3 regions of the Luteimonas sp. 100069 genome follow, and region 1 is predicted to be linked to each of the others. Evidence: predicted binding sites of a transcription regulator. Region 1 holds the regulator's gene; each other region holds the start of a gene.
The links. Region 1 encodes FliA, which starts transcription of late flagellar genes. Its sites were predicted from a motif close to TAAAGTTTNNCNNNCNNNGGCCGATAA; they were not measured.
Positions count from the first base shown of each region.

Region 2: EGK76_RS15120 (HD-GYP domain-containing protein) is a predicted target of FliA. The motif match lies at 2,793-2,819, and genes of this name have one in related genera.
Region 3: EGK76_RS14665 (GGDEF domain-containing protein) is a predicted target of FliA. The motif match lies at 3,610-3,636, and genes of this name have one in related genera.

Region 1 is NZ_RPFN01000001.1:1,351,548-1,358,049, forward strand. It holds gene flhA (flagellar biosynthesis protein FlhA) at 1-706, shown strand, start outside; gene flhF (flagellar biosynthesis protein FlhF) at 861-2,399, shown strand; gene EGK76_RS06010 (P-loop NTPase) at 2,386-3,243, shown strand; gene EGK76_RS06015 (RNA polymerase sigma factor FliA) at 3,240-4,004, shown strand; gene cheY (chemotaxis response regulator CheY) at 4,030-4,422, shown strand; gene EGK76_RS06025 (protein phosphatase CheZ) at 4,419-5,024, shown strand; gene EGK76_RS06030 (chemotaxis protein CheA) at 5,028-6,502, shown strand, end outside.
Region 2 is NZ_RPFN01000010.1:49,702-56,203, reverse strand. It holds gene EGK76_RS15135 (amidohydrolase family protein) at 1-862, opposite strand, end outside; gene EGK76_RS15130 (hypothetical protein) at 1,607-1,882, shown strand; gene EGK76_RS15125 (nuclear transport factor 2 family protein) at 1,997-2,527, shown strand; gene EGK76_RS15120 (HD-GYP domain-containing protein) at 2,906-4,153, shown strand; gene EGK76_RS15115 (efflux RND transporter permease subunit) at 4,172-6,502, opposite strand, start outside.
Region 3 is NZ_RPFN01000008.1:60,513-67,014, reverse strand. It holds gene EGK76_RS14685 (alpha/beta hydrolase) at 1-1,393, shown strand, start outside; gene EGK76_RS14680 (YajD family HNH nuclease) at 1,513-1,878, shown strand; gene EGK76_RS14675 (hypothetical protein) at 1,995-2,273, shown strand; gene EGK76_RS14670 (FHA domain-containing protein) at 2,655-3,452, opposite strand; gene EGK76_RS14665 (GGDEF domain-containing protein) at 3,684-4,850, shown strand; gene EGK76_RS14660 (FUSC family protein) at 5,304-6,350, shown strand.

The DNA.
Region 1 (6,502 bases):
GGCCTTCGGCCTGGATGCGCTGTGGATCCTGCCCGTGCAGCGGGCGAACGCCGAGGCCGCGGGCTACACCGTGGTCGACCCGGCCACGGTGGTCGCGACCCATCTGTCGCACCTGGTGCGCGAGCAGGCGCCGGAACTGCTGGGCCACGAGGAAGTGCAGCAACTGCTGGCCACCCTCGCCCGCGCCGCGCCCAAGCTCGCCGAGGACCTCACGCCCAAGGCCCTGCCGCTGGCGGTCGTGGTGCGCGTGCTGCAGAACCTGCTGATCGAGCGCATTCCGGTGCGCCAGCTGCGTCGCATCGCCGAAGCCCTGGTCGAACATGCCGCGCATACCCAGGATCCGGGCCAGCTCACCGCAGTGGTGCGTACCGCGCTGGGCCGCTTCATCGTCCAGGAGATCGCCGGCCCCGCGGAGGAGCTGCCGGTCTACACGCTGGCGCCGAATCTGGAACGCGTCTTGCAGGACTCCGCGCAGGGCGGCGGCGCGGCACTGGAACCGGGCCTGGCGGAACGCCTGCAGCAGAGCCTGGCCACGTGCGCCGGGCAGCAGGAAGCCAGGAACGAGCCGGCGGTGGTGCTGGTGCCCGGCCAGGTGCGCGCCGCACTGGCGCGCCTGGTCCGCCACAGCGTGCCCGGCCTGTCGGTGCTGTCCTACAACGAAGTCCCTGAAGACAAGCGCCTGAAATTGCTGGGCACGATCAATTGAGCCGGGTGCGGCGAACCGGAACCGGGATCGGTGAAAGCGGATCCAGCGACTGCGGAGACAAAGCGATGACATCGAGCACGAAGACATGCGGAACGCGGGTGGCGACAGTCGCCGCGGTTCCGAATCCCGACGCCAACATGCCGAACCCACGCCCATGAAGATCCGCCGTTTCGTCGCCGAAGACATGCGCAGCGCCCTGCAGATGGTGCGGCAGGCCCACGGGCCCGATGCCGTGATCCTGTCCAACCGGCGTACCGACGAAGGCGTCGAGATCGTCGCGGCCAGCAACTACGACGAAGGCTATGTGCGGGCGATCGCGGAGGCGCAGCGAGAGGCGCCGGCGGTCGCTACGCCAGCGCCTGCGGCCGCGCAGGCCAGCCCCGGCGCACGCGATGCCGAGCCGGCCCTGGCGCCGTCCGAACGCTGGCTGCGCGACCTCGCGGCGCCCGGTGCCCCGCCTGCCGCGCAGACAAGCGCCGCGCCGCCCGCCGAAATGAAAACGACGATGCAGCCGCCAGCGCCGCCGCCGGCAGCATCGGCCCCGGTGCCGGCTGCATTCGCTGTACCTGCAGAGCCGGCCCGCTTCGACCTCGACGGCCCGACCTTCGCCGAGCTGCTGGCCGCCGGCCATCGCGACGGGACACCGGCACATGCGCTCGCGCCGCGCCTGCCGACGCCACCACCACCGCCCGTTCATGCACCGGCGGACGAAGACGACAGGATTCCGTCGCCAGCCCCCGCACGTGCAGCGCTGACGGCGGTTGCACCCCTGCCGGCGCCGTCCAGCGACGGGGAACTGGCGCGGATGCGCGATGAGCTGGCGCAGATGCGCATGATGATCGAGCGCGAAATGGCGCGGCTCACCGACGAGCGGCTGCGCGGTTCGCCGGCGCGCGCCCAGGCAATGGAACTGATGGACGATTACGGCTTCGACGCCGGCATCACCCGCGACACCGTCCTGCAGATCCCGGCCGATACACCGGCCGCGCGCGTACGTGGGCTGATGCTGGCGCTGCTGTCCAAGCGCCTGCCGATCTGCCCGGTGGATCCGCTGACCGAAGCGGGCGTGATCGCCCTGGTCGGCCCCACCGGTGCGGGCAAGACCACGACCATCGCCAAGCTCGCGGCGCTCTACGCCGCCCAGCACCAGCCGCGCGACATCGCCCTGGTGACCACCGACACCTCGCGCATCGGTGGCCGCGAGCAGCTGCACAGCTACGGCCGCCAGCTCGGCATCGCCGTGCACGAAGCCGACAGCGAGACCGGGCTGGTCACGCTGCTGCAGAAACTGCAGGACTACCGGCTGGTGCTGGTCGACACCGCGGGCCTGAGCCAGCGCGACCGCGCCCTGGCCGGCCAGCTCAACTGGCTGCGCGCCGCGCGCAACGTGCGCACCCTGCTGGTGCTGCCCGCCAATACCCATTTCGCCGACCTCGACGAGGTGGTGCGCCGCTTCGACAGCGTGCGCCCGCAGGGCGTGGTGCTCACCAAGCTCGACGAGACCGGTCGCCTCGGCAGTGCCCTGTCGGTTGCCGTCGATCACCAGTTGCCGCTGACCTGGGTGACCGACGGCCAGCGCATTCCCGACGACCTGCACCGGGCCAACGCGGCCCATCTGGTCCTCCGCCTTGAAGATCTGCGCCGAGATGCCGATAAGCCGATTGCCCCGGAACACACCCATGCCGTCGCCTGAGCTGCTGCCGATGTCGTCCCCGCCCTTCCAGCCCGTCCGCACCCTCGCCGTCACCGGCGGCAAGGGCGGCGTGGGCAAGACCAACGTGTCGGCGAATCTGGCCGTGGCGCTGTCGGGCATGGGCCAGCGCACCCTGCTGCTGGACGCCGATCTGGGCCTGGCCAACGTCGACGTGCTGCTCGGGCTTTCGCCAAAGCACACGCTGGCCGACCTGGTCGCGGGTCGCTGCGAACTCGACGAGATCATCCTTGAAGGCCCGAACGGGGTACTGGTCGTACCGGCCGCGTCCGGCCGACGCCACATGGCCGAGCTGCGCCCGGCCGAACACGCCGGCCTGGTCAATGTCTTCAACGACCTGCAGCGCGATCTCGACCTGTTGGTGGTCGATACCGCCGCCGGCATCACCGATTCGGTGCTCACCTTCTGCCAGGCCGCGCAGGACGCCCTGGTCGTCGTCTGCGACGAGCCCGCCTCGATCACCGATGCGTACGCATTGATCAAGGTGCTGGCGCGCGAGCGCGGCGTGGATCGCGTGCAGGTCGTCGCCAACATGGTCCGTAGTCCGCAGGAGGGGCGCAACCTGCATGACAAGCTCTCGCGCGTCTGCGAGCGCTTCATCGGCGACGTGTCGCTGAACTATCTCGGCGCGGTTCCGCAGTGCGACTGGCTGCGCATGGCCGTGCAGCGCCAGCAAGCCGTGGTCGCCGCCTACCCGGGCAGTCCGTCGGCGCGGGCACTGATGGAGATCGCCCAGCGCATCTCGCGCTGGCAGGCACCCACCGCGCCGCGCGGCCATGTCGAGTTCTTCGTCGAGCGCATGCTGCGCCAGGGGGCTGTCGCATGAGCCTCGCCGCGCGCCAGCACTACCAGGCGGTGCAACGCAGCGTGGCCGCAGAGGTCGATCCGCTTGTCCAGCACGCCGAACTGGTGCGCCGCATCGCCCACCATCTCGCCGCGCGACTGCCGGCCAGCGTGGAGATCGACGACCTCGTGCAGGCCGGCATGATCGGCCTGCTGGAAGCCTCGCGCAGCTACGACGCCGAACAGGGCGCGTCCTTCGAGACCTATGCCTCGATCCGCATCCGCGGCTCGATGATCGACGAGATCCGCCGCGGCGACTGGGTACCGCGTTCGGTACACCGGCGGGCCCGCGAAGCCGCTTCGGCGATCCGCCAGATCGAGCAGAGCACCGGCCGACCGGCGAGTGCGCAGGACGTCGCGGCCAAGCTCGAAATGCCGCTCGACGACTACCAGCGCCTGCTCGAGGATGCGGCCCGCGGCCAGGTCCTGAGCCTGGACTCGCACATCGAGGACCACGGCGAGGTCGAGCCCGCGAATCGCGGCGGCGGTCCCACGCCCCAGGAGAATCTGGTGCGCGACGAGTTCGGCCGCGAGCTGATGACCGCGATCGGACACCTGCCCGAACGCGAGCAGCTGGTGCTGTCGCTGTACTACGAGCAGGAACTCAACCTGAAAGAGATCGGCGCCGTCCTCGGCGTCAGCGAGTCGCGCGTCTGCCAGATCCATGGCCAGGCGATGCTGCGGCTGCGTGGCCGTCTCACCGCCTTCCAACTCGCCGACACCGGATACGGTGCCGACGACTGATGTCACGCTCACACTGGAGTCCGTTTTGAACAAGAACATCCGCATCCTGGTCGTCGACGATTTCTCGACGATGCGCCGGATCGTCAAGAACCTGCTGTCCGATCTGGGCTTCAACAACACCGTCGAGGCGGAGGACGGCAACAGTGCGATGGCCGTGCTGCGTCAGGACGCGGTGGAGCTGGTGATCACCGACTGGAACATGCCCGGCATGACCGGCATCGAACTGCTGCGCGAGATCCGCGCCGACGCCAGGTTCCGCACCCTGCCGGTACTGATGGTGACCGCCGAGGCCAAGCGCGAGCAGATCATCGAAGCGGCGCAGACCGGCGTGAACGGCTACATCATCAAGCCGTTCACCGCGCAGACGCTGGAAGAGAAGCTCGGCAAGATCTTCGAGCGCCTGGGCACCGCTGCATGAGCACCACCGACATCGAGCGCGCCCGCCTCGCAAGTCTGCTGCACGACGCGCTCGAGGCGCTCGAGCGTGACGACGAAGCCGGCTGGCGCGAGCACGTCAATGCGCTGGCGAACGCCCGCGCACGCACGCTGGTCACCGGCCTGGGCCGGCTGGCGCGCGAGCTGTCGCAGGCCCTCGACACCCTGCCGGCCGCGCCCGGCGAAGCCGGCCCTGGGCTCGACGACGCCTGCGCGCGTCTCGACCACGTGGTCGAGATGACCGAGCAGGCGACCCATCGCACGCTCGATCTCATCGACGACAGCCGCGCCCTGGTAGCCCGACTCAAGGAAGGCCCGCTCGACGACACCCAGACCGGCACGATCGAATCGCTGCGCGAGAACCTGCGAGAGATGGCGCTGGCGCAGAGCCACCAGGATCTCGGCGGCCAGATCATCCGTCGCGTGGCCGGCATCGTGCGCGGCGTGCACGAGGGATTCGGTGCACTGGGCCTGCCGCCCCGCGACGACGACGCGCGTGGCAACGGCCCGGCCGTTTCCGGCCTGGACCGCAACACCGTCGGTCAGAGCGATGCCGACGACCTGCTGTCGAACCTGGGACTCTGAGCCGTGCAGGCCCCCGACATCGTCGCCGACTTCGTGCTCGAGGCACGCGAACTGCTGGACGATCTCGGCGGCCAGCTGGTAGGCCTGGAGCAGACGCCCGACGATCGCGAGCGCCTCAATGCGGTGTTCAGGGCGTTCCACACGCTCAAGGGCGGCGCCGGCTTCCTCGGCGCGGCGCCGCTGGTGCAGCTGTGCCATGCCGCGGAGGAAACCCTGGGCATGGTGCGCGCCGGCCAGGCCGCGCTGCTGCCGCGTCATTTCGACGCCGCGCAGCAGTCGCTCGACTGGCTGCAGGCGATGGTCGATGCCATCGAACATGAGGACACGGTGCCGAGCGCGCCGGATGCGCTGATCGCCGGCTTTGCGCCCTACGACGCGCCGGTGGCCACGCCAACGCGCGCCGCGCCGCCTGCCCCGGGAGTCGCCGCGCCCGGGGCCGCGATGATCTCCGACGACGAGTTCGAGGCGCTGCTCGACCAGTTGCACGGCGCCAGTGCGCCGGGACTGCAGGCGCCCCCCGCCGGCGCCGCGGAACCGATCGGCGACGACGAATTCGAGGCGCTGCTCGACCAGCTTCACGGCAACGCCGCCCCAGGCGCCACGACGTCGGGCACCGGGCCAGGGCGTCCAACGGCGCCTGCCGGGACGATCGGCGATGACGAGTTCGAAGCGCTGCTCGACCAGCTGCATGGCGGCGCGCCTCCGGGAGCGACGCGGCCCGCCGGCGCGCCTGCTGCCCCTGCCGCCGCAGCTGCCGTGGCCGCGCCACCGCCGCGACGCGCTTCGCCCTCGTCGGCGGCGGGCGCGACCGGGGCCGCATCGCCTGCCGCCGAGCGCGAGCAGACCGTGCGTGTGGACACCAGGCGCCTGGACGTGATCGTCGATCTGGTCGGCGAGCTGGTGCTGGCACGCAACCGGCTCAAGACCCTGCGCGCGCGCCTGCGCGACGAGGATCTCGACCGCGCGGTGACCACGCTCGACAACGCCACCGCCCGCCTGCAGGGGGCGGTCATGCGTACGCGCATGCAGCCTGTCGGCAAGGTGTTCTCGCGCTTTCCCAAGCTCGCCCGCGACGTCGCCCGCGCGCTCGACAAGGAGGTGGAGCTGGAGCTCGTCGGCGCCGAAACCGAACTCGACCGCAACCTCGTCGAGGCACTGGCCGATCCGCTGATCCATCTGGTGCGCAACGCCATCGACCACGGCATCGAGATGCCGGCGTTGCGCGAAGCCACCGGCAAGCCGCGACTCGGGCACGTTCGCCTGAGCGCGCAGCAGCAGGGCGACTATGTCGGCATCGAGATCCAGGACGACGGCGCCGGAATCGATCCCGAGCGTCTGCGCTCCAAGGCGCGCGACAAGGGGCTGATCGACGCCGAATCGGCCGCCCGGCTCAGCGCCGAGGAGTGCCTCAACCTGATCTTCATGGCCGGTTTTTCCACCCGCGACGAAGTCAGCGACATTTCCGGCCGCGGCGTCGG
Region 2 (6,502 bases), on a different contig from region 1:
TGGCGGCGATGTCGGCGGCGAGCCGGTCGAGCAGGGCCGGATCCAGCTCCGCGCGTGGGTCCCCGCCCATGCGCTGGTAGGCCAGCGCGGCGCCGGAAAGGTGTTCCAGCGTCGAGACGCCGGCCTGGCCGGCCTGCACCGCATCTACCTGCGCGCCACTGAGGCCGCGGGTGAGCACCAGGCCGAGGTCGGCCATGACCGGAACGCCGGCCTGGCGCGCGGCCTGTACCGCCGCCGCCATCGCTTCCGGTGACAGCTGCTCGTAGAGCTTGATCCAGTCGGCGCCAGCGCCCACCAGGGCCTGCACCGCACTGGCGGCTTCATCGGCCGTGGTGACGGTGACTGGCATCAGCGTTTCCAGGGTCTGGCTTCCCAGCGGAGAGGGCGCCTCGCCCAGCACGCTGGCGGGTCCGTCCAGCGCCGGGCCGCTGGTGAGGATGCGCGGTGCGCCCGGGGCGGCGTGCAGCATGGCGATGGTGGTCAGGGTGTTGTTGGCGTCGCGCACCGTGGTCACGCCCGACGGCACGAAGGCGCCGATGTAGTGCGGCCGCGCATGCACGTGTAGATCGATCAGCCCGGGCAGCAGCATGGAGCGGCCGTAGTCGTGCACTGCCGCGCCTCGCGGCCGCGCGCAATCCCACTCTTGTCCGGCACAGCGGATGCGGTCGCCGGCGACGACGACCACGCCCTGTTCGACGACCTTGCCCGAGCGTGCATCGAACAGCCGGCCCAGCAGCACGGCACTGGCGCCAGGCCCTGTTGGCTGCGCAGCCACGGCGACCGTGCCTGGAGAGGCCGGCAGCGCCATGGAGGCGAACAGGAGGGCGGGAAACAGGAAACCGGCAAGCAGGACGGGGCGCATGTGCAGAGGCTCAACGGACGGCGAGCGGCATTGTATGCGGGCATGCGAGCGGCCTCCCGCAGCCGACACGGCGCGGACTCGGCCCCGGGCATCGTTTGGCTTGCATCGCGGGCGATCCGCAATGGAGCTGGGAGCACGCGAGCCATTGAAACGCGCCGCTTGAGGCGTGATGCGGCTTGCTCGCGGTGGGCGCGGCGGCCGTGCGGCGCGTTCGACGTGCTCCTGGTTCGCGTGGCTGATCGAGTCTTCGGGCGCGATATGGCCGTCAACGTGGGTCCGTCGCGGGGACTGCGCGACGCGACTGGCCAGCTGGGCTCGCACCGCGGCGGGCACCACTTCGCGGATGCCTGGATCAGGGCCTCAGGCCGTCCTCGAAAAGGAAGGTGCAAGGTCACGACAGATCACGAATCGAGCCGATGCGACTGCTCGAGCATGCCTGGGCCGGAGCGGAGTCAAGCCGCAGGCTCAGCACCGCCGCCTGGTTTGGCCTCGCTGGCTTTGCCATCGGCACTGGCGCGGGTCATGGCGCATTGGACGGCATTTATTCGAATGCGCGTGTTCGACTCTGCGCAGCAGTTCTGACTGGCCGCTTTTACCGCGAGAGAATGGCCAGCCAACTCCATTCGAACCGGCCCTGCCCGCCTTCGCTGATTATGTCGGTTTCTGGATATCATCGCCGTCGGTACCGTTCGCGTTACGGACGGCTGGGTTCAATTGTCGGGGCGTGGATTGGAGGAGCAGATGATGGACAAGTCACGGGCAGAGGCGATCGCTCAAGCCATCCTCGAGCCGGACCTGAAAGTCCAGGCGGAACTCCGCCACAAACGTGCGGTGGAGGCGCAGCGCCTGAGCGAGGGACGCAAGCGTGCCTCGGTCGCCCTGGTCGCAATGCCGCTCGGAGCTGGCATTGCCCACTTCACCGGCCATCACTTCTCCAGCGGCGCCTTGTACGGTGCCGCGATCGGGGCAGCCCTGGGCGGGCTCGTTTCCGCGTGGCGCCGGCGCCGCAACGCGTCCTGACAGTCCATGCAGGCCGACGCCGTTGCGTCGGGCAAAGTGCCAGCAGGTAGCGGCTGCCATGGAGTTCACGCAAGCGCCCGCGGCTTCGGACACTCGGTCTTACAGGGAGAAACCATGCGCACCGTCATCCCTTCCATGAGCAGGGGCCGGCGTCGCTCCGGCGCTCCGCACTTCCACTGGGGCCAGGGTGTTGCCGCCGCACTGCTGGCACTCCTTGCCCAGGCCGGCTTTGCACAGGACACGGCACGCGGCGGCCCGCTCTACGACGAGCTGGAACGCATGGACAGCGCGCGCTTTGAAGCCGCCTTTGTTACGTGCGACGCGGATGATTTCGCCGCGGTATTCACCGAGGACGCGGAGTTCTATCACGATCGTACCGGCGCAGCTTTTGGTGACGAGGTTCGAAGCTTGAAGTCCTGCCCGCGTGACGACGGGGTCACCAGGACGCTGGTTCCCGGAAGCCTCGAGGTCTACCCGATGCAGGGCTACGGCGCGATACAGACCGGTCGGCACAGTTTCGCAAGGGCCGGAGAGCCCGGCGCCGAAATCGCGCAGTTCGTGCATCTGTGGAAACGCGAGGGCGACAGCTGGAAGCTGGCGAGGGTGTTGAGCTTCGATCACCGCCCCACGCCTCCAACGGAGTAGCGGTTGGTGAGGGCCTGTGTGCGGTGAAGCCTCAGGCCTCATTCAATCGGGCGCGGCATCGCGACGCAGCTTGATCAGGGCGTCTCTCAGGCCGCCGCCAGTGCACTTGGGCCAGTAGTGCAACGCAGGTACCCGATGATGCTCGGGAGCCATCTGCCCAGGGCTTGCCGCGCTCACTGCTGCAGACACGTCGTGCCCGAGTCCTGGGCACGGCCGAGCACGTGGCTGCGCCGAGGTGGGGGTGCGGCAACGCCTGGTCCTGGCCTCAAGTCCGCTCCCGACCGGCCGACAACGCAGATGGCGACCGTCCTGCCGCAAAGGCGGCCCGGCATGCGTGCCCCGCATGCGCCCATCACTGCACGTCCTTCCTGGCCGGCCATGCTGCGTACGATCCGCTCCGATCAGCTTCGTCCGGGAATGTACGTCCAGCGCCTGTCGGGCTCTTGGCTGGATCACCCGTTCTGGCGCAGCTCGTTTCTGGCCGACGCGGAAGCAGTGAGCCGGATCCGCGACAGCGGGGTGCCGGAGCTGGTCATCGACGTGAGCCTGGGGCTTGCCCCCGAGGCGGACGCCCACCTTCCTGCCGAAGCTGCACCTGCACCTGCACCTGCACCTGCACCGCAGCCGCAGCCCGAGCCGGCCCAGGCTGCGCAGCCGCCTTCCGCGCCGGCCGCCCCCCGGAAGGGTGTAGCGAACTTCGAGAACGAGGTCCGGAATGCCCGGCAGCTGCTGGCGTCGGGCCGGGCGCTGGTCGAGGCGATGTTCTCCGAGGCCCGCCTGGGCCGCGCCATCGATCCTGACGCGGCCGATCCACTGGTCGATGCGGTCTGCGATTCGGTGCTGCGAAACCCGCATGCACTGGTCAGTGTGGCGCGGCTGAAGACCGCGGACGACTACACCTACCTGCATTCGATGGCCGTGGCCGGGCTGATGACGGCCCTGGCCCGGCGGCTGGGCCTGCCGGAGGACGCGGTGCACGCCGCAGCGAAGGGCGGCCTGCTGCACGACATGGGCAAGGCGGTCGCGCCGCTGCACGTACTCAACAAGCCGGGCAGCCTGACCGAGGACGAATACAGCACCATGCGCCGGCACCCCGAGGATGGCCATCGGCTGCTGCTGGAGAGCGGCGTCGACGACGCGGCGGCGCTCGACATCGCCCTGCACCATCACGAGAAGATGGACGGCACCGGCTATCCGCACCGGCTGCCCGGAGAACGCATCTCGCAGATGGCCAGGATGGCGGCGGTCTGCGATGTCTACGACGCGATCACCTCCGACCGGCCCTACAAGCGCGGCTGGTGCCCGGCGGAATCGCTCAAGCGCATGGCATCGTGGACCGGGCATTTCGATCCGGCCATCTTCCAGGCCTTCGTCAAGAGCCTGGGCATCTATCCGGTGGGCACACTGGTGCGCCTGCAGTCGCAGCACCTGGCGGTGGTGATCGAACAGGTGCCCACCGCGCTGTTGAAGCCGCGGGTGCGGATCTTCCACTGCACGCGCCGGCAGGCGCGCGTGCTGATGCGGGATGTCGACCTGTCGCTCGCCGGCTGCGACGACCGCATCGTGCAGTCGGAGGCACCGGGCGACTGGGGCCTGCGGGACCTGGAGAAGCTCTGGTTGCCCTGACCCGCCGCCGGTCGCCGCTCATGCGGCCGGCGGCGTTTCGTCCTCGCGCACCTTGAACCACGCCGCATACAGGGCCGGCAGGAAGGTCAGCGTCAGCAGCGTGGCCACGGTCAGGCCGCCCATGATCGCCACCGCCATCGGCCCGAAGAAGACACTGCGCGAGAGCGGAATCATCGCCAGGATCGCCGCGGCGGCGGTCAGCACGATCGGGCGGAAACGGCGCACCGTGGCATCGATCACCGCGTCCCAGCGCGCGTGGCCGGCCGCGATGTCCTGTTCGATCTGGTCGACCAGGATGATCGAGTTGCGCATGATCATGCCGGCCAGGGCGATCGTGCCGAGCATCGCGACAAAGCCGAAGGGCACCCGGAACACCAGCAGGAACAGGGTGACGCCGATCATGCCGAGCGGCGCGGTCAACAGCACCAGCGCCGCGCGCGAGAAGCTGCGCAGCTGCACCATCAGCAGCGTCACCACCACCAGCAGGAACAGCGGAAGCCCGGCCTTGATCGAATCCTGGCCCTTGGCGGAATCCTCGACCGTGCCGCCGGTCTCGAGCCGGTAGCCCTCGGGCATCGACGCGCGGATGTCCTCGAGCGTCGGCAGGATCTGGGCGACCACCGTCGGCGGGGTGACCTCGTCGCGGATGTCGGCGCGCACGGTGATCGTCGGCAGTCGGTCGCGGTGCCAGATGATGCCGTCCTCGAACGTCGATTCCAGCCGCGCCACCTGGCCGAGCGGCACCGCCTGGCCGTTGGCCGTGGTAATCGCCAGGCTCTCGAGCATCTCCAGCCGGTCGCGCTCGTCATCCGTCCCGCGCAGGACGAGGCCGATCAACTCGCGGCCTTCGCGATAGGTCCCGATCGGAAGCCCCGACAGCGAGCTCGACAGGGACTGCGCCAGCTGCTGCGAACTCACGCCGAGCACGCGCGCACGTTCCTGGTCGATGACCAGGCGCACGATGCGGCTGGGCTCGTCCCAGTCGAGATTGACGTTGGCGACGTGCGGATTCGCGCGCACCTGTGCGGCGATCGCATCGGCGATGCCGCGCACGCGCTCCACATGTTCGCCGGACACCCGCAACTGCACCGGATACCCGACCGGCGGACCGGTTTCGAGCCGGGTCACGCGCAACTGCAGTTCGGGGAAGGCCGGTGCCACCTCATCGGTCAGCCAGGCGCGAATGCGCTCGCGCGCGTCGACGTCGGTCGTCGTGACGACGAACTGGGCGAAGTTCGCCTGCGGCAGCTGCTGGTCCAGCGGCAGATAGAAGCGCGGGGATCCGGTGCCGACATACGCCACGCGGCTGTCGATGCCCGGGCGGTTCTCGAGCATCGCATCCAGACGCGCCGCGGCCTGCTCGGTCGCCCGGAGCGAGCTGCCTTCGGCCAGCTCCATGTCGACCATCAGCTCCAGCCGCGTCGAGTCGGGGAAGAACTGCTGCGGCACGAAGCGGAACAACAGCAGCGACGCGACGAAGAGCGCCGCGGTCGCGCCGATCACCAGCCAGCGGTGGGTCAGCGACCAGTGCAGCCAGGTGCGGAAGCGGCGATAGAACGGCCGCTGGTAGGGATCATGCGCGTGCGAATGGGGCTCGGCCGGCGCCAGTGCGAATGCAAGCCGCGGCCAGCGAGCGGCCATGCGGCTGCGCATGTCGCGCCAGCGCGCGGGCAGCGAGCCGGGGCGCGGCGGCCGGGGCTTGGCAAGATCGGGCAGCATCTTCTCGCCGAGCAGCGGAATGAACAGCACCGCGGCGATCCACGACACCACCAGCGCGATCGTCACCACCTGGAACAGCGAACGCGTGTACTCGCCGGTGCTCGAGGCCGCGGTCGCGATCGGCAGGAAACCCGCCGCGGTGACCAGGGTTCCGGTCAGCATCGGAAACGCGGTGTGGGTCCAGGCATAACTTGCCGCCGCGAGGCGCGAATCCCCCTGCTCCATGCGGATGGCCATCATCTCCACCGCGATGATCGCGTCGTCGACCATCAATCCGAGCGCGAGCACCAGCGCGCCCAGCGAGATCTTGTGCAGGCCGATGCCGAACTGGTCCATCGCGATGAAGGTCATCGCAAGCACCAGCGGAATCGACACCGCGACCACCAGCCCGGTGCGGAAGCCCAGCGAGACGAAGCTCACCAGCAGCACGATGATCACCGCTTCGGCGAGCACCTTGACGAACTCGCCGACCGAATCGCGCACGGCGCGCGGCTGATCCGACACCTTGCGCAGCTCCATGCCGGCAGGCAGGGACTCCTGCAGGCGGGCGAATTCGGCCTCCAGCCGCTTGCCGAGCTTGAGGATGTCGCCGCCCTCGTGCATCGCCACCGCGATGCCGATGGCGTCCTC
Region 3 (6,502 bases), on a different contig from region 1:
TCTTGCCCTGGCCATGGCCGCGCTGCTGACGGTGACCGCCTGCAGCCGTGAGCAGCCTGAGGCCGAACTCTCCGAAGCCCTGGCCTGTCAGGCGGGTGCCTGGGTGACCGCCGATGGCACAGTGGTGTCCCTGCTGCCGGTGGACGACGGCCTGCGCTGGCGTCTGCTCGACGGGCGTGGCGGCAAGTTCCAGGTGCAGGACGGGGCCCCCGACGATGCGCTGCAGTCGCGCGAGGGGCGGCGTCTCGCAGGCCCGGTGGTGGCCACGGCCAGCTTCGCCCCCTGCGACGAAGCGCGCATGCGGATCCAGCTTGGCGATGGCCCGGCCGAGGACGCCACCCGGCTTCCGCTGGTCCAGCGGGAAACCCGCTTCACCAGCGACGGCGTGGGCCTGCAGGGGCGGCTGGTGCTGCCGACGGGCGAGGCCACGGGGCCGGTGCCGCTGGCGGTGCTGGTGCACGGCTCGGGCAGGGAATCCGGCCTCGACGAGTATCCCCTGCAGCACCTGCTGCCGGCCCAGGGCGTGGCGGTGTTCGTCTACGACAAGCGCGGCACGGGCGGCTCGGATGGCGACTACAGCCAGGATTTCCGCCTGCTGGCCGCCGATGCCGTCGCCGCGCTGGCGCATGCGCGGCAGTTGCATCCGGACGGGTTCAGCCGCGTCGGCTTCGTCGGCACCAGCCAGGGCGGCTGGGTGGGGCCGCTTGCCGCATCGCGCAGCGATGCCGACTACGTGGTCGCGCTGTACGGCATGGCGGAGAACGCATTGGCCGAGGATCGCGAACAGGTTCTCAACGACCTGCGCGCCAAGGGCTACGGCGACGATGTTCTGGCCAAGGCGCGCGAGGCGACGGATGCAACCGCGCTGCTGATGGCATCGGGGTTCACCCGCGGCTTCGACGAACTCCAGGCTGTCCACGAACGGCATGGCCGCGAGCCCTGGTTCGACGCGATGCAGGGCGAGTTCACTGGCCAGCTCATGCGCATCCCGGCGTGGACGCCGCGGTGGCTGGTGCGGCGCATTGCCGCGCGCCAGGACGTGGGCACAAGCTGGGACTACGAGCCGATGCCGGTGCTGCAGGCGTTGGTGGTCCCGCAGCTGTGGGTGATCGCAGGCGACGACCGGCAAGCGCCGAACGTGGAGACGCTACGGCGGCTGCGCGCCCTGCAGGCGGGCGGGCGTCCGCTGGACCTGGCGGTTTTTCCGGGCACCGACCACGGCATCTACGAGTACGAGCAGGATGGCGACGACCGCATCATGCTGCGCAACCCCGATGGCTACTTCCGCATGATCGCAGACTGGATCAAGACTCCGGGCCTGCGCGGCGCCTATGGCAGTGCGATCCTCGAACCGGCGCCCGCGTCGGACACGACAGCGGCGCCACCCGTCTGAGCCACCGTCTGCGCCACCCGCGCCCGTCCCTGGCCTGCGTGCGGGCCTCTTCGCGCCCTTGGATGGGCGTTGTTGATGCCGCGGTCTCTTGCGACCTCCCCACCGGCTAGAATCCGCCCATGACGACCCCCGATCACGCCAGGCTCGACCGTATCGTTGCCGAGGCCAGGCGCAGCGCCGAGCAGCGCGCCAGCGGATACCGCGAGCGCGCGCTGAAAATGTACCCATGGGTCTGTGGCCGCTGCGCGCGCGAGTTCACCCGCGCCAACGTGCGCGAGCTGACCGTGCACCATCGAAATCACAACCATGACGACAACCCGGCCGACGGCAGCAACTGGGAGCTGTTGTGCGTGTACTGCCACGACAACGAGCACTCCCGACAGCTCGACCATACCGGCGTCAGTGCCCTGGATGCAGAGGACGCCCCGGCCGCGGCCACGTCCAATCCGTTCGCCGATCTGAAGGCGCGGCTGCAGAACCGATAACCGCGCAGGTGCCGTGACCCGCGGCTGGCGGAACAGGCGCGTGCGCCTGCTTCGCATCCGCGAAAGACGCCTCGGGCCCTGTTAGCCTTCCATGTTTTGAATCCAGGATGGAACGAATGAGAGCCACCGTTGTCGGCCTCGTGACGCCGCATCTGCTGCGCGTCGTAGACCTTGCCAATGAAGCGCAGAAAGGCGTCAAGGTGGATTGGCACCTGCGCGACGCCGTCACCACTTCGATGGCCGAAATGGCCGACCAGTTCAATGCTTCGGCGTTGATGAGGGCTTATATCGATGGCCTGGAAAGCGTGGCCAGCCAGGCCCCCGCGGCACGCACGGACTACCTCCGCGCTCTCCAGTCGGCGGCGGAAGCCGCGCGCAGTCTCAGGCGCGATTGACGGCGGATCGGCCGGGCGTTCTGTCTGTGAGCCGGGCGCCTCCCCCGGCATGATGCCGACACCCTGAAGACGGAGGCGGCTGCGGCACCGGCGCCTTTTGCCGGCGCCCGGGAATCCTGCGAGGCGCGTCTTCACCCGAGGCATGCAATCGCTGTCCTGCTGGAACTCTGCTGGCGCAACGTCACGACCGCATTCGCGGCACGTGGTTCTGTCCCGGATCCGGCCAAGCGTTGGCGGGCCGGCACTCGCGGCCGCGGAGCAGGCATTTGCAACTCACAAGGGCGTCCCCGGGGAGGAGCCGCCGAGTCCTTTCGCGCACACCGGAGGATGGGGGAGGGCGAGAACGTGCCGCTCCCCGGCAGGGAGTGCTCCGTGAACGACTCAGCCCAGCGCGAGCGCAGCGATCGCCACCACCGCCGCGGCAGTGAGCATGATGGGCACCCATCTGCGGACCGGCGTGGCGGCGTGCAGCCGCGGCACAGGTTCGCTGGGCGCGGCCCCGGGCGCGGTCTGCCTCGGGATTTCTACGCCCGGTGCCACCAGGACGAAGCGTACGGCGTCCAGGCGGAGTTCGTCGCCCGGGCCCAGAAATCCCTGCTGTACGCGTCTGGAATTGATGTAGGTGCCGTTGGACGAGCCGAGGTCTTCGATCGACAGGCCATCACCGGCCGGTTTCACCATGGCGTGGCGTCGGGAGATCTCTTCGGCAGGCACCGTGATGTCGCACTCCGGCGAACGGCCGATGACCACCGGCCCCGTGACCGGGAAGACCTTGTCGGACAGCGCGCCTGATACGCCGCGCAGTACGAACCGGGGCAGTGCCGCGCGCACGCGGGTGGCGCCGACGTCCTCTTTGTGCTCGCGGGTATCGGCCGCTGCGATGGGATCACGCACGGATTCCTTGAGGACGAACGTCGCGGCCACCGGACCGATGTCGATCTGGTCCCCGTCGCGCAGCGCCATGAGGTCGGAAACCGGCCTGCCGTTGACCGACACCGGGCCGCCGCCGTGCGGCACCTGCACGTTCGCGCCGGTTACCGTGACATGGATCTCGCAGTGGAGAGCGGCGATGCCGTCCGCGCTCAGCACGACCGCGCCGCCGGGTGCCGCGCCGATGCGGTGGAGCCCTGCGCTCAGCGGGACCGGGTCGTGCTCGCCATCGGGGAAAACCAGTTTCATCCTGCTCTCGTGCAATGGCGAAGGCCGGGCCGGCCAACATCGGCGCGTATCTTATCCATGCCCGGGTAGGCATAGGGGGAAGGTTCCGCGAGCGCATGCGACGCGCCCCGGTAGACCTGGCGCGGGTCGGGGCGTCCCGGCCCGACCTCGCAGGCGTTCAAGTCCGCCCGGCGCCGGCCGATACAAGCTTCCGATGCCGCGTCTGCCGCGTGCGCCAGGAGGCTACGGGCCATGGACTCCATCGACATCCTCTTCGCGTATGTGATCGGCGGCTTCGGTGCCTGGGCTGCTGCCCTGATGATGCTGATCGCGGTCCAGGGGGACCGTCTGCATCGCGACGTGCTGCTGCGCTGCGCGCTGGGATTCGCGGTGCTTGGCGCGGGCATGGTGCTCAGCGGCCTCGTCGAGCGCACTGCGCGATGGCCCACCCTCACACTTGCGTTGTCGGCGGTGGTGGCGACGCTGGTGATCTATCGCGCACTGCGCCAACTGGTGGGCGTGCCGCCGATCCCCCGGCCCCGGCGACTCTCCGAGATCGCTGCGCTGTGCCTGCTGTTGCTGGTCGCCTGGTCCGCAGGATCGCGCAGTTTCGCGCTCGCATTCCACCTCGTGGGCCTGGCCCTGTCGCTGGGCCTCACCTGGGCGGTGCGGCGGGCGCTGCTGGCGCCGCGCAATGCGGCGGAGACCGCGATGGCGGCCACCCTGTTGTTCTACGCCGGAACCTGGGTCTTCGCCTTGTATGCAACCCTCCAGCACGATGGACCCGAGCACCGTCACCTGCTCTATGTCGAGCCACCGCTGCTGGCCGCGTACGGCGTGAGCTATGCACTGCTGCCGCTGCTGGTGGGCGCACATGTGCTCAACCTGGCCAACGCGCGCCTGGACCGCCGCCTGCGCCGGCAAGCCAGTACGGACGAGCTCAGCGGTCTGTTGACCCGTCGAGCGCTCAACGAGTGCACAGGGAAGTGGCAGGCGGATGTGCTCGAACGCGGGCGTCAGCCGGTGGTGGTGCTGCTGGACGTCGACCACTTCAAGCGCATCAATGACACCCACGGCCACGAGCGCGGCGATCAGGTGCTGCGAGCGGTCTCCGGCCGCCTGAGCGGCGCGCTGCCGGCGGGCACGCCGCTGTCCCGCTGGGGGGGTGAGGAGTTCCTGGTGTTGCTGGACCCGGCGGATCTGGACGAGGCCGGTGCAACTGCGGAGCGCTTGCGCGAGGCGGTGGGCGGCACGCCGTTCGCGTTCGGTGCCACCTGCCTGCGGGTCACGATCAGCATCGGCGGGGCGCCGTGGCCGGCCGGTGGCGTGTTTTCGCGTGCGGTTGCCAAGGCAGATGCCGCCCTGTACGCCGCCAAGCACGGTGGTCGCGACCAGGTGCGGATGGCTGACGCCGGGTAAGGCGGATCCGTCCTGTGCGCCGGGGGCAGGCGGAGCTCCGTTTCCAGCCATTCCGGTCTGTCCTGCTCGCCCCAGCCTGAGCTTGTCCGCGATCGCCGGCCCGAATGTCGCTTGTCACGCGCGCGTCTCTGCGATCGTTCCTGACGTTGTCCAGGACTGGCCGCGCGCCGCGGTGGATGCTCGCCCGCGCTGCGACGCCGCGCGGCCAATGCTTGCGACACGGCGTGGGGCGGCTTCACACGGCCGTACCGGTGTCGGGCTGAACTTCCGACCGTTGCCCGGGCCGGAGCAATGGCCCGACAGCTCAGGCCGCGCCGTCACCCTCTTGCGCTTGATGCAGCGCTGCCTCCATCGGCTGCTGCGCCAACGGCGTTCGTGGCTGGCGGCGCTGGGTGTCCACCGGGCCGTGCCCCGCGTAATGCGTTGCCCGTCGATTGCGCTCAGGAGAACGGCATGGCGATCGTGGACGTGCTCAGGGACGACCGGGCCTGGAAGCAGGGCGTGCGTACCGCCGTGGCGGCCGCGGTGTCCTTCCTGTTCGCCGAGGCGTTCTCGTTGCCGCAGGGCTACTGGGCGGTGATCAGCGCGGTGCTGATCACCCAGGAAACCATGGGCGCGACAGTGCAGGCCGTCCGCGTCCGCCTGGTGGGGACGTTTGCGGGTGCGGCGATCGGCTTCCTGCTGGCGATGGTCACGCCCTCGGGCGAGTGGGGCACGCTTGTCGCGCTGGTGATCTCCACCGGCTGGCTCGCGATCTTCGCGGTGCGCTACCCGAGCCTGCGCATCGCGCCGATGACCGCGGCGATCATGCTGGTCGCCGCGCCCAGCCACGCCGACGTGGTCGTTTCCGCCGGGCACCGGGTGCTGGAGATCCTGATCGGTTGTCTGATCGGGATCGGCGTGCAGCTGCTGGTGTTTCCGCGCCGCGCCGAGACGCTGCTGCGCAGCGAGGTGGCGGAGGTGCTGGTGTTGCTGGGCCAGGTGATCGTCGCCCCCCGCGACGGCGCCAACGCCGCGCTCGACGGCAAGCTCGACGAGGCGTTCGCCCGCCTGGACGCGTTCGGTCAACAGGCCGAGGCCGAGCGGTTCGGCCGGGAGCACGGCGGAGCGGTCGATCCGGACAGGGTCAATCATGCGCTGCGCCACCTGCGCATTGCGGTATCCGGCCTGCACAGGGTGTGGCGCCGTGCACTCCGCGATGGGGACAGCCACGTCGCGGCCGGACTGCGGGCGGTCGGCGAGGCCATTCGTGCCTATCTCCTCGAGCTCGCAGCCGAATTCGGCCACGGCGGGCCGGCCGCCAACAGCCGACGTGTGGTCCAGGCCGCGGCACGGTTGCCGCGTGTCGCACCGCCGGGTGGCTCCGCCGCGGATGACCAGATGGTCGTCTCCTACGGCGACGCGCTGGATCAGGCAAAGCTGGCGCTGGACCAGTTGCGCGACGCTGTCACCGGCGCGCGCACGCCCCCGCGCCCGACACCTGGGCAGTCGCGATCGTGAATGTGCCGACCGCCTGGTCGGTCCGTCCGCTGTGTTGGCCCGCCCTGCCGGACCATCATTCTGCAGGGCGGCACAGGGCGCGTGCGCGCTAGTGCTCGGAAGGGAGGCGATTGGCGGCGCAGCCTGGCAGGCACACCGGTTGTCCGGGCCCC